DNA from 3 places in the Brevibacillus sp. NRS-1366 genome. Region 1 is predicted to be linked to each of the others. Evidence: riboswitches for the same ligand, from Rfam matches in the RefSeq annotation. Region 1 holds a riboswitch; each other region holds the start of a gene.
The links. Region 1 has a riboswitch for lysine ahead of dapD (2,3,4,5-tetrahydropyridine-2,6-dicarboxylate N-acetyltransferase). Riboswitches for the same ligand answer to the same signal wherever they lie in the genome.

Region 1 (3,353 bases):
GTACATACTTTTGCGTCTTTACTTCTTGAAAGCCTGGCTCCGGAATTTGATGCAAGTCACGGCGTATCTGAGTAAATGTGAAAGTCTCCATCCCTTACGCCTCCTCCCGAATACCAGAGAGAGCAGTTAGATGACGAGTAAAAACGTCCAGAAAACGATCGACATCTGCTTTCGTAAGGGTCAGCGGCGGCAGCAGCCGAACGATCGTCTTTTGTGTCACGTCGACGAGAACACCTTCTTCGAGCAACTGTTGCTGTAAATGACTTGCCTCTTCTGGCGTTACACTAAGTGGAATCCCGACCATCATGCCTTTGCCGCGCAGTTCTTGCAACTGCTCACCAAGACGCTTCCGAAGCCCCTCCAGCTCATTCCAGAGGTAGTCGATCACTTCATCAACACTTGCCGCAAATGCAGGGTCTAAGAGCTCATCCATAACGGCATTCCCCAATGCGGCGGAAAGCGGTGAGGGAGCAAAGGTCGTTCCGTGATCGCCCGGTTTAAACTGATTCATGAGTTTTGGCCCGGCAATTACGCCACCAAGCGGTAAACCTCCGCCTACCCCTTTTGCAAACAAAATCAGGTCAGGCGTCACGTCAGTATGCTGATAAGCAAAAAGCTTCCCCGTACGTCCCATACCTGTCTGGATCTCGTCCATGGCAAACAGCATGCCTTCTTCCTGGCAGATCGCTGATACATCTTGCAGGAAAGTCTCCGAAAGTGGAAGCACACCGCCAGATCCAAGCACAGGCTCCATCAATACAGCAGCTGGCTTTACCTTCTGGCAAAGAGCCCGCAGTCCAGCCGTATCCTCTGCATCCAGCTCAAAGACAGAAAAAGCGGGCTGCGGGAAATCTTGATAGACATGTGCTTGTCTGGTCAAACGAACAGCCCCCAGTGTCCGACCGTGAAAGCTGTTACGAAGGACAACAATTCCCTCGCGTCCCGCTCCCTCGGTTTTTGTCCACTTGTGGATCAGTTTGATCGCAGCTTCTGTCGCCTCGGCCCCGGAGTTGGTAAAAAACACCTTGCCGGGGATCGTATGCTCGACCAGACGCTGCGCAAGACGAATGGCAGGCTGATTGAGAAAGACATTCGAAATGTGCAAAAACTGTTCCCCTTGCTCACGAAGGGCCTTTAGAATACGTGGATGAGAATGACCAAGCACATTCACGGCGAGTCCAGTAAACAAATCCAGATACTTTTTGCCATCTGTATCGTACAGGTAGTTGCCTTCTCCTTTGACGATAGCAATTGGCAAACGTTTGTACGTGGAGACGATATATTGTTCATCAAGCGAACGCCAATCCATGACCACACTCTCCCTTTAGAGCTGACGTAGTTCCTGTTTGATTTCTGTCTTGGAGCGAGTCTTGTCGTCGATTTGCTTGATAACACGCGCCGGCGTACCTGCAACTACTACATAAGGCGGTACGTCTTCGATTACTACGGCACCTGCTGCTACAACAGAACCTTTTCCTACACGAACACCTTCGAGAACGACAGCGTTGGCACCAATCACTACATCATCCTCGATCACAACAGGCTGTGCGGATGGTGGTTCGATAACACCGGCAATGACGGAACCCGCGCCGATGTGGCAGTTTTTGCCAATCGTTCCGCGTCCGCCAACTACTACATTCATATCAATCATCGTACCTTCGCCGATAACTGCACCGATATTAATCGAAGCACCCATCATAATAACAGCGTTGTTCCCAATCGTTACTTGGTCGCGAATGATTGCACCTGGCTCAATACGAGCTTGGATACCCTTGGTGTCCAAAAGCGGAATGGCAGAATTGCGGCGGTCGTTTTCTACCACATAGTCTTCGATCTTTTCAGCATGCTGCGCGAGTACAGGCTCGATTTCTTTCCACTCGCCAAATACGACACCTGTTCCTCCAGTAATAAATGCCTTTGCATTTGCTCCGAAGTCGATCCCTTCCAGATTACCCTTTACGTATACCTTTACTGGTGTTTTCTTTTCGCTTTTTTGAATAAACGCAATGATTTCGTTAGCATCCATCATGTTCACAGGTGAGTCCTCCTTTTAATTAAGAAACAAATAAATGAACCTCTGCACAAGGCCTGCTCACGGAGCAGCTCCGCAATTTGCGAATGATTTTTATCGCTTTTGGAAAGTAGAATTTCCTCCACGTAAAAAAAGCAATGAGTGCATTCGCTATCTCATTGCTTTCGATACTCCGCAAGCAAATCGTAAATAGCGCTCCACAAAAGGCTGACACCTTTCATGACAGGATGATCATTATTCACGAGCCACCCCAACCATTGCTATTCAGGGGAACAGCAGCAGCTTCGGCGCTTTAGCCTTTCCGTCTTTTCCCGTCCCCTACGGATATCGAAAAGATGTACTCTTCCTCGGCGCACCTCTATTTAGACCTTACTATGATAATTTCATTTAACTCTACCAAAATCAATCCGTTGTGGCAACTGCTTTGTGAAAACGAATATTTCATTGACAATGAGAATCATTTTCATCATTTTGTTTACGAGAATGATTTTCATTTCCTAAACTTGGAGGGGTGCGTTTTATGAATATTCTGGTTATTTACGCAAGCATGTCTGGAAATACACAAGAAATGGCTGAGGCTATCGCAGATGGTATCCGCTCTACTGGTGCTGCGCTAGTGATAAAAGAAATAATGGATACCCATGCAAAGGAACTTGAGTTATATGATGGGATCGCGCTCGGGGCTTATACGTGGGGCGATGGGGAGCTCCCAGACGAATGCCTGGATTTCTATGAAGAAATGAATGAAATTGATCTGAGCGCAAAAAAAGTCATCGTATTTGGCTCGTGCGATTCTGCTTATGAGCATGTCGGCGCGGCTGTTGACATTCTTCTGGAGAAAGCCCGTGAGCGTGGAGCCGAGACCCCGCTGGAGGGCCTGAAAATCGAGCTTACCCCTACCGCCAAAGAAGTAGAGACGTGCAAAGTATATGGTGTTTCTTTTGCGGAGCTTTTGGAAGTGTCTAGTTCGTAATTTTTTTGTTAATTACGCCTTTTCTAAAGAAGAGGATCATGATACACTATCGATCCACCAATTTACTTAAAGAGGATGTTCAAAAAGGATTGAACAAATCTCTTAAGGAGGATCGTGCGATGTCATTACATACGGATATGATTTATTTGCGCCCTCTTGAGCTGCAAGATGCAGCCAAGCTGCTAGAGCTTCGGCTGCGCAACCAAGACTTTCTAGCCCCTTTTGAGCCGATTCGCCCTGCCTCTCATCTGACACTGGAAGGTCAACAGCAACAGGTGGCCGATGCCGTGCGAGACTTCGAGGCTGGTACTGGCTTTGCTTTTGGCGTCTTTCTTTCCAAAAAAGATG
Region 2 (3,353 bases), on a different contig from region 1:
TCCTTCTTCTCTGCCTAGTAAATTCCATTTCAAAATCCGAAATTCTTCGGGTCAAATCATTTCTAGAACTAGCACGAGCACAGAATCACTCTCTTTCTCATTTCAAAGGGGAATATCGTATTATATTGTGATCGACGGTAACGCTACCGATGACTATGTACCATACACGTTGAGTATTACGATTCCTTAATACGGTCACACAATTATTGAGATAATAGCTTCAAAGTAAAATAGGAAACCCCCTAGAGATGTGTTCAATAAATCTCTAGGGGGTATTTACACTTAAAGAGTATTTTCATCCATGCTGAAATCAACTTTATCAAGCGGCACCAGCTTGCTCTTTTTCGTGTATTTATAAACGAGCCAGACGATCAAGAAGAGTGGCAGGCCAATGTACGAGACCATCAATCCATTCCAGTCGATGCCGTCTCCGGTAAAAGCAGAGTAATTTTGTCCAAGAATAACGATACAGCAAATGATAAAAGCGAAAATCGGTCCAAACGGGAACCACTTTGCCCGATATGGCAGCTCTCGCAGGTCGCGTCCTTGCGCGAGGAAAGCTTTGCGGAAGCGGTAATGGCTAATAGCGATACCAAGCCAAGCGATGAAGCCTGACATCCCAGATGCGTTTAACAGCCAGATGTAAACCTCTCCTTCTCCAAACAAAGAGGACAAAAAGGCAAGCGCCCCGATCAGAGCGGTCAGGATCAAAGAGTTGATCGGTACACCGTTACGTGTGACTTTGGCAAACCATTTTGGAGCTTTTCCTTCCTTTGCCAGTACCCAGAGCATACGGGTGGAAGCGTACATTCCAGAGTTGCCTGCTGATAGAACAGAGGTGAGAATGACAGCATTCATCACCGATGCAGCAAAGGCAAATCCAGCTTTTTCAAAAACGATGGTAAATGGACTGATGGCAATGTCTGTAATGTCGCCGCTGATTAAGTTTGGATTGTCGTACGGAACCAGCAGGCCAATGATGAGAATCGCGAAAATATAAAAGAGCAAAATGCGCCAAAAAATTTGGCGAATCGCCGTTGGAATATTTTTAGTGGGGTTTTCACTTTCGCCGGCAGCTACACCAACGAGCTCAGTTCCTTGGAAGGAGAACCCTGCAATCATAAAGACACCCAAGAGTGCCATGAAACCGCCGTTAAATGGTGCGTCGCCTTTGGTAAAGTTCTGGAAACCTACCGATTCTTTGCCCATGATCCCAAAAATCATCAGAACACCAATGATGATAAAGACGATAACTGTCACGACTTTAATCAAAGCAAACCAATATTCCGATTCTCCATAGCTTTTGACAGATAAGAGATTAAGACTAAACATAAGGACGAGGAATAAAGCACTCCACATGATCGAGGGAGTATTTGGGAACCAGTATTTCATAATAAGGGCAGCCGCTGACAGCTCGACGGCAATGGTAATCGCCCAGTTGTACCAGTAATTCCAGCCAAGGGCAAAGCCCAGGGAAGGATCGACGAATCTGGTTGCATAAGTAGAGAACGAACCGGAGACAGGCATGAATGCTGCCATTTCTCCCAAGCTGGTCATCAGGAAGTAAACCATGATACTAATGGCGATATAGGCGACCAAGGCTCCACCGGGTCCGGCAGAGTGAATGGAGCCGCCACTCGCAAGGAACAATCCCGTACCGATCGAACCGCCAATGGCGATCATGGTCAGATGACGGGCTTTTAGACCTCGTTGCAATTGATTTTGTGACATACCTTTCTTGCACGACCTTTCTCAAAATGGTTTAACGGAAGGAAGGTCGGAAACGAAAAAACCGCCTATAGCCAAAAAGAGGCATAGAAGCGGTATCATCAAATCCCCACCAAGCCTTCACTGAAGATAGCACACCACATTTGCCGGCAAGCAAACGTGACAGTTCTGCCCCTTTCGGGTACAGCCCCAGCCCACGCGTACAGAGATACGCTATGAACTTCGGCGGATTTTCCTTTTCCAGTAGTCATTGATTTCTTCTGAATCTCGTACAGGAGCATATAAAAGCCGCGACCTCTATCCTCACCGTGAAAGATGAGGATAACATGTATGAAATTGATTTATTTATAAACTATATAGGATTGTGCGACATTAAGCAATGGTGAATATAGTCAGTCCCTTTTTAGCTGCCGCTTACCGCTTCTTGTTGATAAAATTCATGCAAAACCAGATTCTCCATTGTATTTTCGATTGCATCGGCTCGTTTCTCGAGTATACCCTGTTTGAAAGTAAACATGGTAGCCAGATCTTTTGGAAGGGTACGGGTCTGTACGGGAATGGTATCCGTCATTTGGGCCAGTGGTTTGTGTCCCGCAAGATGAAATCCCCAATCTCCAAAGGAGGGAACGAGACAGTGGTACGATTGCGTATCCAATCCTGCACTGTTTAATGTGAGCCCAATACTCCAATAAACCGTTGGCGCAACTTCCGGTGAAAAGGATTGGCAAACCAAGACACCGTCACCGGACAGATTTTGCGCAAGGCTTTGAAAGAACTCTTTGGTGTAGAGCGTACAAATCACTTCATCGGCTGGGTCAGGAAAATCCACGATGATGATTTGGTAGGGAGCATGCTGCGCGTCTAAATACTGGACAGCGTCCTGGGGATGAATATGCACACGCGGATCGTGGAGCGAAGCCCCATTCAAAGAGACGACTTCGGGCACGAGCTTGGCAACATCCAACACCATCGAATCCAGATCGACGAGATCAATATGCTTCACATCCGCGTACTTCAGAACTTCCCGAACGGCCAGTCCGTCACCGCCACCGACGATGAGCACTCGTTCATGGGAAGGAGCAAAAGCGAAAGCAGGATGGACAAGTGCTTCGTGATAAACTCTTTCATCTATTGAACTGAACTGCAACTGCCCATCCAGGTACATGCGTATATCTGTAGCCTGTATCAGTTCGATCTGCTGATATTGGCTGGTTCCTTTGAACAGCATGTTATGTTTGCCAGACAGCATTTCATTACGCTCTATCTGGTCATAGATGTCACCCCGGTTTGAAGCTGAATCCATTTCAAGCGCTACGCTGGAAAGAGAGTACTCTTCGGTGCTGTCTGAATCGCTTGACGATTCAATCTCGGAAAGCATAGCCCAGATGGCAGGGTCACCGTCGTCGTTACTGATGGAGCGATCCAGCCCGTATATAATCGCTCTTTCTGATGAAAGTCCACGTAAAAGTGTTTCTATTTCCGTAGCTGGATCATCGTCGCCACAAGTAAACAAATCAAAGGCGACATAGGAATACTCAGGCCACGTGTGAATCGAAAGATGCGATGTGGAGAGAAGAACAATTCCGGTTACTCCTTGAGGTTCAAAACGATGGAAGTTGGTTGCT
Region 3 (3,353 bases), on a different contig from region 1:
GGGAGCACAATGAAAGAGACGGATCAACTGGCAGCCCTGTTGCCTGCCCAAACGATTCCTTATGCTGAACGGATGAACATGCCCTATCTTGGCTATCATTTCCTCCGCGAAACGTTGACCAACACCCTGCTCGGTAATAGCGAAAGCCCCATTCTCTACTGGCTAGGCAAAGATATTGGTCGGAAAATCCCTATTCAATCGGCAAATGGCATCATTCTGCCGTTTATGAGACTTGGTCTCGGGCAATTAGACCTACTGGAGGCCACAGAGGAGTGCACGACCTATAAACTCTCGCATACGATTCATAGCTACCAGTCACCGGAACGTCTGTCTCGAACGCTTTCTCTAGAATCGGGGATCGTCGCCGGGGCCTTGGAGAGGTGGAAAGGAACAGAAATCGTAGCCCAGCTAGAAATAGCAAGCAACGATGATGTTCGGATTGTCACACGTAGCCAAAAATGAGCAATCGCTCACATAAGTAGCCCCCTCTACCTGCGGGGAGAGGGGGATTTTTCTCAGCCGTGCACGACAGCTGTTTCAGCTACATCCAGGCCATAGGCTGTGTGGAGACTGCAAACTGCCAGCTCTGTCAGGCTTGCTGGAATCACGCATGATACTTTGATATCAGAAGTAGATACCATTTTAATAGAAATTTCCTTTTCAGCCAGGACGCGGAACATTTCAGCTGCAACTCCTGGATTATTGATCATGCCGGAGCCTACAATGGAAACCTTGGTCAGGTTTTCCTCGAAGTCTACTTTTTCAAAGCCCAGCACCGTCTGATTCGCGCCAAGCGTATCCAGCGCCTTTTTCAAATCATCTGCTGCTACTGTAAAAGAAATGTTCGTTACCGCGGCATCATAGGAGCTCTGGATAATAATATCCACGTTCACCTGGTTGTCAGCCAAAGTATTGAACAGGCGGGAGAGGGTTCCTACCTTGGCAGGCATACCGACAACCGTAATCTTTGCTACATCTTCGTCATGCGCGACTCCACTTACTACTCTTCCTGTTTCCATATTGGCAACCTCCTCAACGTACGTACCATCTTCACCAGTAAAGCTGGAGCGGACCACCAGCCGTACCTTGTATTTCTTAGCAGCCTCCACCGAACGCGGATGCAAGACTCCAGCTCCAAGATTCGCTAGCTCAAGCATCTCATCATAGGAGATCGTGTCCAGCTTGCTTGCTGCCGGGACCATACGTGGATCAGCTGTGTATACGCCTGACACGTCTGTAAAGATCTCGCATTTCTCTGCCCCCAGGCTGGCTGCTAATGTGACCGCAGATGTATCCGATCCACCTCGGCCAAGCGTAGTAATTTCACCCTCATCGCTGATTCCCTGGAAGCCTGCTACGATCACGACGCGTCCACGACTCAGTTCGGCTTGGATTCTTTCCGAATCAATCTGCTTGATTCGAGCTCGACCGTGAATCGCTTCCGTCGTAACGCCTGCTTGCCAGCCAGTCAAGGAAATAGCGTCATAGCCTTTTGTGTGCAAAGCCATTGCCAAAAGCGAGATGGATACCTGTTCCCCCGTGGTCAAGAGCATATCCATTTCCCGCTCTGATGGGTACGCGGTGATCTGCTTAGCCATGTCTACCAATACATCCGTAGACTTGCCCATCGCCGAGACGACCACGACCACATCATGCCCTTCCTCTTTATAGTTGATGATTCGATCCGCTACTCGTAAAATTCGCTCAATGGTACCTACAGAGGTGCCTCCGTATTTCTGCACGATCAACCCCATGCGGCTTCTCTCCCTTTTCATATCCAATGATTTATCAGGTATGGTTTCTGTTTTTTTTTGTATGGTTTCGTCTGATTTTTATCTGTATGGTCTCTATCGTATACATGAATTCGTACTATTAAAAAAAGGCATCGACTAGGAATAAGTACCTGCCGCTGCCTATTGTTTCGACATACCGGTTCCTCCCCTCCAATACACGCGGTCCAGTCCATGTAGCATGACAGAATCAACCATCATGACTCACACGGACTCACCGTGAGATAGCTCTCCATCTGGCAACTGGTGATTGCCGAGATGACAGTCCTGCATTTATTCAATGCAGACCCAGCATGGAGAAAAGCGGGTTCCCCTCCACACTTCGGCGAATTCCCCTTTCCCATACCCTTCACAGATACCCGATCTCAGGGTGGTACTTTTGGTTTTCGCGCCTCTACCTCACTCCATATATGGAAGTGAGGCTTACTATTCTGTTTGAAAGGCATTATATCATGGGCTGACAAACAGTTCAATCGTTTTTCACGATTTATTACGAATCTACCTTCCGCAAATGGGCGATAATTTCTTTTGCCAGCTTGTCACCGATTCCTAACTGGCGGAAATCCTCTACGGTTGCCTCACGCATTTTCTTCATCGAACCAAAATGAGTAAACAGGAGCTTGCGCCGTTTTTCTCCAATGCCAGGAATCTCATCCAGTTGGGAGGAGAGCATCGTTTTGGTTCGAGATTGCCTGTGAAAGGTGATAACAAACCGGTGCACCTCGTCCTGAATACGCTGCAACAAATAAAACTCGTAGCTGTCTCGTTTCAAATTCACAGGCTCAGGCGGATCTCCGTACATAAGCTGAGCTGTCCTGTGCTTATCGTCTTTTGCCAAACCACAGACCGGAATATAGAGCCCCAGCTCGTTTTCCAATACATCCATCGCTGCACTGATTTGCCCTTTTCCCCCGTCGATGACGATGAGATCAGGCATCGGCTGGTTTTCCTTGAGCAGCCGGGAATAGCGGCGACGAATGACCTCTCGCATGGATCCATAATCATCGGGACCTTCGACTGTTTTGATTTTGAATTTGCGGTATTCCTTTTTATCGGGTCGGCCATCGGTAAAGACGATCATCGCCGATACAGGCTCCGTACCTTGTATGTTGGAGTTGTCAAAGGCCTCGATGCGATGAGGAACGCCGATACCTAGAATGTGACCGAGATTGTGCACGGCCTGGACGGTACGGGCATCGTCTTTAGACATGAGCGCAAACTTCTCCTGCAAAGCAATCCGCGCGTTTTCCGATGCCATTTTTACCAGTTCACGCTTCTTGCTGCGTTTGGGCGCATGCACCTTGACCCCTAACCAATCACTTAACAATTCCGTGTCACTTTCTTCGGGCAACAGAATTTCTTTCGGCAAGGCGTTCTGTTTGTCGTAATAGAATTGACTGACGTAGGACATAAAGTCTTCGCTTTCATCCCCGTAATAAGGAAAAGACGTAGTCTGGCGCTCAATCATCTTGCCCTGACGCATATAGAAAATCTGGATGCACATCCAGCCCTTCTCCACAGCAAATCCGATAATATCCCGATCTACCGTATCGTTAAACGTAA

Region 2: another riboswitch for lysine. It lies ahead of ACIFQN_RS23580 (amino acid permease); the one in region 1 lies ahead of dapD (2,3,4,5-tetrahydropyridine-2,6-dicarboxylate N-acetyltransferase).
Region 3: another riboswitch for lysine. It lies ahead of ACIFQN_RS20955 (aspartate kinase); the one in region 1 lies ahead of dapD (2,3,4,5-tetrahydropyridine-2,6-dicarboxylate N-acetyltransferase).

What each region holds. Positions count from the first base shown of each region.
Region 1 covers NZ_JBITPN010000015.1:14,117-17,469, reverse strand. Annotated here, with positions in the region: gene ACIFQN_RS07900 (N-acetyldiaminopimelate deacetylase) at 1-91, opposite strand, end outside; gene ACIFQN_RS07895 (aspartate aminotransferase family protein) at 95-1,309, opposite strand; gene dapD (2,3,4,5-tetrahydropyridine-2,6-dicarboxylate N-acetyltransferase) at 1,325-2,035, opposite strand; lysine riboswitch at 2,215-2,401, opposite strand; gene ACIFQN_RS07885 (flavodoxin) at 2,553-3,005, shown strand; gene ACIFQN_RS07880 (GNAT family N-acetyltransferase) at 3,125-3,353, shown strand, end outside.
Region 2 covers NZ_JBITPN010000028.1:21,266-24,618, forward strand. Annotated here, with positions in the region: gene ACIFQN_RS23575 (hypothetical protein) at 1-190, shown strand, start outside; gene ACIFQN_RS23580 (amino acid permease) at 283-1,731, opposite strand; lysine riboswitch at 1,851-2,036, opposite strand; gene speD (adenosylmethionine decarboxylase) at 2,132-3,353, opposite strand, start outside.
Region 3 covers NZ_JBITPN010000023.1:47,143-50,495, forward strand. Annotated here, with positions in the region: gene ACIFQN_RS20950 (DUF2507 domain-containing protein) at 10-462, shown strand; gene ACIFQN_RS20955 (aspartate kinase) at 516-1,754, opposite strand; lysine riboswitch at 2,008-2,195, opposite strand; gene uvrC (excinuclease ABC subunit UvrC) at 2,281-3,353, opposite strand, start outside.